One region of the Bacillus tuaregi genome, then DNA from elsewhere that is predicted to be linked to it. Evidence: riboswitches for the same ligand, from Rfam matches in the RefSeq annotation. Region 1 holds a riboswitch; each other region holds the start of a gene.
The links. A riboswitch is a leader RNA that binds a small molecule or an ion and turns the genes downstream of it on or off. The one in region 1 is predicted to bind glycine.

Region 1 (2,278 bases):
ATGAAGGGGCAAACAGCTGTCAACTGGAATGAATATTTCTATATTGCTGTTCGTGACCCAAAAGAACAGGCAACCATTATCGGTGATTATTGGGGTGAAGGCTGTACAACCGACGGAACCGTTACGGTCTTAATTCTAGCGGACCAAATTGCAGACCAAGCCGACCATAAAGATCAATATAAAGATTATTACATGCAAACGTCGTTTGCCCTCTTTGATACCGGGTATTCAAACGGATTGTTAAGCATGGGGGCATGGAGCTTAGGCTATCAAACGCATTACTTTGGTACATTGGATGGATCAGCAGTCGCTCCAAAGGGTGAAAGTACGTATGCATATGGCGTCCCTAAATACGATGTAAGCAAATTCCTTGAAGGTAAGAACTATAAGCGCGGCTGGGGATTCCCTGAAGAGAAAACTGAATTTGATGTAGAAGGAAATGCGGTTCTTGTTGGAGCTGTAGTTATCGGTAAAGCAGACCCATCTATTGATGTAGAGACATCTGCCACCCAGCATGGCCGACCAGACAACTGGGCAATCTGGGATCCACAGGAATAACCAATTTATAAATCAATTTTATAGTTTTTTAAAAAGGAACTTACAACTAGTGAGTTCCTTTTTAATTATAGAAAACTTAATTGGGTTCTGGAGGAAGCAATAGAACCGTCCCTCTGATTCCGAACATAAATATTTTTTATAATTATAATGTTCGTGTTAGTTGTTGGTGGATGTTATGGCGTTGTAAGCGTTATCCATAAGAAAATTAGGTTAAAGTCTTAGTTTTAAACACTTGATATGTTTTTTGAAATGAATTATAATTCAAACATTATATTAGTAAATTTTCTGACTTTTATTAAAAGACGAATAAAGCTGCATGTTTGGAAAGCATATTCATTTTTCTAGACATTCTAGAAGTTTAAAGCTTGAATTAATCCAATAATATTGTTAAAATTTAAAATTATTACACAATGGTTCGACAAAATTTTAAAAGTTTTTCAACAAATATCAACATATGAGAGAGAATATTTGCTGGCGAAGAGGGTTATGGTTCACTCTATAACCGGAGCCGCTTCTGGAGAGATTGCATGGTGCAGCGCCGAAGGGTTCACGATCTCAGGCAAAAGGACAGAAGAGTAACAAGTCCTTATTTGTTATTCTTACTTTTTGCGAGGAGATTGGAGAAGTCCAATCTTCTTTTTTCATAGTCATCTTGTCACGATTCAAAAGTAAGATTCATAGTTAACTAACCTTTTTTATAAAACAACCAAAAAGACCAAAGGGGAGAAAAGAAACAAATGTTCACAATTAAAACATTAAATGCAATTGCTGAAGTCGGATTAGAAACCTTCAAAAACAATGAAAACTACAAGATCGATAACGATGCGGCGAATCCGGATGCCATCGTTCTACGAAGCTTTAACATGCACAATATGGAGCTGGATGCTAACGTAAAGGCTGTTGCGCGTGCCGGAGCCGGCGTTAATAATATTCCAGTGAATGAATATACGGAAAAAGGAATTGTTGTATTCAACACACCTGGTGCGAATGCAAATGCCGTAAAAGAATTAGTCTTAACAACATTAATGGCGTCTTCTCGAAATTTATTTGCCGGTATCCAATGGACAAAAGGCCTAGAAGGTAAAGGCGAAGAGGTTCCTAAGCTTGTCGAAGCAGGAAAGAAGCAGTTTGTCGGTAAAGAAATTAAAGGAAAAACACTTGGTATTATCGGTCTTGGTGCGATCGGTGCCCGTGTAGCAAACGATGCGCTTCGTCTTGATATGGATGTCATTGGCTTTGACCCATTCATCTCTGTTGATATCGCTTGGAACCTTTCTCGTAATGTAAAACGGGCGATGAAAATTGAGGAGCTTTATGCGAAAGCTGATTACATTACGGTTCACGTACCATTTACGAAAGATACTGGTGGCATGTTCAATAAAGATTCCTTCGCGCAAATGAAGGATGGCGTTCATATCCTGAACTTCTCTCGCGGTGAGCTAGTGAACGAGGATGATATGGCAGAAGCACTTGTCAGCGGTAAGGTTGGTAAGTACATTACAGACTTCCCGAATGATAAAGTATTAAAAATGACGAACTGTGTCTGCATTCCACACCTTGGTGCCTCAACAACTGAGTCTGAGGAAAACTGTGCCATCATGGCTTCTCATCAAGTAAAGGAATATTTAGAAACAGGAAATATCGTCAACTCTGTTAACTTCCCGAATGCGTCTATTCCTTTTACAGGCAAGCGTCGTGTAACAGCGTTCCATCATAACGT
Region 2 (2,278 bases), 3.6 Mb from region 1:
ATGAAAGCCTGAGGATCAATAGAAAGCACAAGATTATTAAGCTTAGGGAGTTCCCGATTTGACACAATGGTTAGGACAACCAGTCTTTTATCATGACGATAACCCGTTTCGGAATGAATCAATGTGGAGCCTCTATCCAAATGCTGTAAAATACTTTGGTTGATTTCATCGTATTTATCACTGATAATCTTTACCTGCATTCGTGATTTTCCAAATATCAATACCTTATCCAGGATGACTGTATAAATCATTACGAGCAGAATCCCGTATAGAACCTGTTCTTTGTTCGCGAAAAGCATTTGGGACAGTAGTATCAGGGAATCAAATACATACAAGGATACTGAAACTGAGATTCCAAGCTTTTTGTTTAATACAAGCGGGGGAATATCCATACCTCCGGTTGATGCTCCTGCTTTAATGACGATTCCAATACTGACACCGATGATGATGCCTGTATAGATGGCCGAAAGAAGCCGATCATCCGTAATATTCTGCAGCATCGTAATATTTTCAAAAATACCGAGAATAAATGGGAAGTAAAAGGTGCTGATTAAGGTCGTAAGCGCAAATGATCTGCCGAGTATGATGGCTCCCACAATAAACATAGCAATGTTAAAAGCGAGTACAAAAGCGGATACGGGAACCCCAAATTGATGATAGAAAACGAGTGCTAATCCGGCAGTACCTCCTGTAATTAAACCATTTGGAAGAATAAAGGTAGTGACTGCCAACGCATAAAGCGTATTTCCCAAAAGGACTAAAATAATATTTTTTATCCATGTTGAATGTGACTTAATCATATCATGCTGCTCCTCTATACGTTAGAAAACTAAGAATGGTTATATCTGTAAGTAATACTTTAATACAATTAGCTTATGAATAAAAGATTATATTATGAAACAAATATTAATAATATTTGATTGGCGGATGAATGTTATTTTTAAGGATATTATGAGTTTTTTGTGAAATAAATCAAAAATTCTACAGATGTTATTGACAAATTCACATATACTGATAAAATTTCTAATTATTGTACAATAACGAATGTAATATATAAGCAGGCTATGATTGCTATGGGTAGTACTATGGCATGAGCGGCTTCTGGAGAGATCGCAATGATATGCGACGCCGAAGGGTTCACAATCTCAGGCAAAAGGACAGAAGAGTAATAAATAAACTTTTATTTGTTATTCTGACGTGTAAAGAGATTGGGAAGCTACCAATCTCTTTTTTTGCTTTCCTTTTGTTCATATCTTCACATGGAGAAAACTGTTGCCATTAATCAAGAATAATAGTTGGAGGAATGTAACGTGGAAAAGCAGGAATTAAAAAGGGGACTGAAAAATCGACATGTACAGCTTATTGCCATTGGCGGTACGATTGGTACAGGTTTATTTTTAGGTTCCGGTAGGGCCATACAATTAGCAGGCCCATCTATCATATTGGCTTATTTAATCGTAGGAATTGCCTTGTTTTTTGTTATGAGGGCATTAGGGGAACTGCTTTTATCAGATGCAGGGTATCAATCATTTACCGACTTTGCCGCTGATTATATTGGACCATGGGCAGGCTATGTAACTGGTTGGACCTATTGGTTTTGTTGGATTATGACAGCAATGGCAGATATCATCGCAGTAGGGTTATATGTACAGTATTGGTTCGATATTCCGCAATGGATGCCGGCATTAGGCTGTTTAATCCTATTATTAGGACTGAATTTATTAACTGTTAAGCTATTTGGAGAGCTAGAATTTTGGTTTGCCATTATTAAGGTAATTACGATTCTTGCATTAATTCTTATCGGAGTCATCTTGCTATTCGTTGGATTTCAAACGGAAACAGGAACTGTTTCAGCTAAAAATTTATGGGAATTTGGCGGTCTATTTCCAAATGGGATTTCAGGTTTCCTTCTATCATTTCAAATGGTTGTATTTGCTTTCGTTGGTGTTGAACTAGTTGGTGTATCCGCTGCTGAAACGTCAGATCCGAAGAAAAATATCCCATCTGCCATCAATAAAATTCCATTGAGAATTCTGTTTTTCTATATAGGAGCACTTATTATTATATTAAGTATTAATCCATGGGAACAATTGAATGCTTCGAGCAGCCCTTTTGTACAGGTGTTTAGTTTAGTAGGTATTCCAGTTGCAGCTGGAATCATAAATTTTGTTGTCTTAACATCCGCAGCTTCAGCATGTAACAGTGGATTATTTTCAACGAGCCGAATTCTCTATAATTTAAGCAGTCATAAACAGGGACCTGCAAAATTTTCAATGTT
Region 3 (2,278 bases), 2.9 Mb from region 1:
CGGAGTGGCTGTTAATAGCAGACAGAACTTCTTTTTTAAGTTCTGCACGAACTCATAGTTTTTTGTTTTATTATTCTTCAATTTATGGGCTTCATCAATGATGATAAGGTCATAATCCTGCTCGTAAATAATTTCTCTATGCGGAGAGCGTTTGGCTGTATCAATTGATGAAATCACGACATCACATTGCTCCCAAACATAACTTTTCCGCTGGGCAACAGCAGGAATATAAAATTTACTATTTAATTCCATGGCCCATTGTGAAACTAAGGAGGCCGGAACTAAAATAAGGACTTTTTTAACTAAACCTCTAATCATGTATTCTTTTAATATAAGACCGGCTTCAATAGTTTTCCCAAGACCGACTTCATCAGCTAGGATGGCTTTACCATTCATGTTTTCAACGACCTGCTTTGCGACCTCAAGTTGGTGTGGAAGTGGTGTTAAATGGGATAAATGCTTTGGTGCAAGCAGTCCTTCAAAATCTGGAATGACAGTATGCTTTTCCACCTCAACAGCTAATTTATATAAGTCCCAATTACCCCATGGTCCGTCATGATCCATTCTCGTCATAAATTCATCTTGCCATGAATGATCAAACTCTATTTGCACCGTCATTGTTAACACTCCTCAAAATGGTATTGCTGAAATCAATCCGACATGGTAGTCTATGTATATAATTGAAAGTTTAGAAACTTACTACAGTGAAATAATGTTTAATTATGGATAGTATGACCAAGTAATTTAATTTTATAAATGCGGATGATGATAAGGGGAGAGACTACTGTAAGTAGCGCCGAAGGAGCAAACATGGATTTGTGAATCTCTCAGGCAAAAGAACTCTTATTTGACGCATCTCTGGAGAGTGCTTTTGATAAGCCGCCCACGAGGAAAGCCTTTATTAGGTAAACTTTCAGGTTCCAGGACAGAGACCACCTTATGATCTATAGGGTGGTTTCTGTCCTTTTTTGGTTCAGGTTATGAAATAAGGGTTTTTATGCAGATTTTCGTTAGGGTTAAAAATCTTAATATTTAAAAAGCTATGGATAAGCAGTGGATCGTAAACAGTATTTCAGAGGAAGGAGTAAAAATCATGACTGAATTAAAACGAACACCTCTTTACCGTGTTTATAAGGAATATGGGGCGAAAACTATTGATTTTGGTGGATGGGAGCTCCCAGTTCAGTTTTCTAGTATAAAGGAGGAGCATGAAGCCGTAAGAACAAAGGCTGGGTTATTTGATGTTTCTCATATGGGGGAAATAACCGTTAGAGGTCCTGGAAGTCTGTCGTACCTGCAAAAAATGATGACGAATGACATCAGCAAAATCAAGAATGGTACTGCTCAATATAATGCCATGTGCTATGACAATGGTGGGACAGTGGATGATTTACTTGTTTATAAGCTTGCAGAGGACGATTATTTACTTGTTGTAAATGCGGCAAATACTGAAAAGGATTACAAATGGCTTTTAGAGCATCTAGATGAGGGTGTGGTGCTTGAAAATATTTCACAGCACATGGCCCAATTAGCACTACAAGGACCGCTGGCAGAAAAGATTCTTGAACCATTAGTACCTGATGTTAAATTAACTGAGGTTCGCCCGTTTGGAATTCAAAATCAAGTAGTGGTTGCTGGGAAGCAGGCTACGCTTTCACGAACAGGCTATACTGGTGAAGACGGCTTTGAAATCTATTGTAAGCCTGAGGATGCTGAGGATTTATGGCGAGCAATCTTAATAGCTGGCAGTGAATATGGCATCCGTCCTATTGGTTTGGGTGCCCGTGATACATTACGGTTTGAAGCGAAGCTTGCCTTATATGGTCAAGAGCTTTCCCAGGACATTACTCCGCTTGAAGCCGGAATTGGCTTTGCTGTGAAACTGGATAAAGAAGCAGAATTTATTGGGAAATCCGCCCTGAAGAAGCAAAAGGATTCCGGTCTACCAAGACGAATTGTAGGTATTGAAATGATTGATCGTGGGATACCTCGCCATGGTTATCGTGTTTTTGTTGATGAAAAGGAAATCGGTTTCATAACTACCGGTACGCAATCTCCTACATTAAAGAGAAATATTGGTCTCGCGTTATTACAGACGGAGCAGGCTGTTCTTGGGAACGAAGTATTTGTAGAAATTCGTGGTAAACGCTTAAAAGCGAAGATTGTCAAAACACCTTTCTATAAAAGAGTGCAGTAAAAAACAGGGGGAGAGAATGATGAAGCATCGTTATTTACCGATGACAGAAAAGGATCAAAAAGCAATGTTGGAAGCGATTGG

Region 2: another riboswitch for glycine. It lies ahead of BQ5321_RS20705 (amino acid permease); the one in region 1 lies ahead of BQ5321_RS03500 (phosphoglycerate dehydrogenase).
Region 3: another riboswitch for glycine. It lies ahead of gcvT (glycine cleavage system aminomethyltransferase GcvT); the one in region 1 lies ahead of BQ5321_RS03500 (phosphoglycerate dehydrogenase).

What each region holds. Positions count from the first base shown of each region.
Region 1 is NZ_LT629731.1:232,287-234,564, forward strand. It holds gene BQ5321_RS03495 (nitroreductase family protein) at 1-558, shown strand, start outside; glycine riboswitch at 1,063-1,139, shown strand; gene BQ5321_RS03500 (phosphoglycerate dehydrogenase) at 1,296-2,278, shown strand, end outside.
Region 2 is NZ_LT629731.1:3,803,780-3,806,057, reverse strand. It holds gene BQ5321_RS20710 (YitT family protein) at 1-800, opposite strand, end outside; glycine riboswitch at 1,092-1,171, shown strand; gene BQ5321_RS20705 (amino acid permease) at 1,311-2,278, shown strand, end outside.
Region 3 is NZ_LT629731.1:3,174,349-3,176,626, reverse strand. It holds gene BQ5321_RS17645 (DEAD/DEAH box helicase) at 1-618, opposite strand, end outside; glycine riboswitch at 763-853, shown strand; gene gcvT (glycine cleavage system aminomethyltransferase GcvT) at 1,094-2,197, shown strand; gene gcvPA (aminomethyl-transferring glycine dehydrogenase subunit GcvPA) at 2,217-2,278, shown strand, end outside.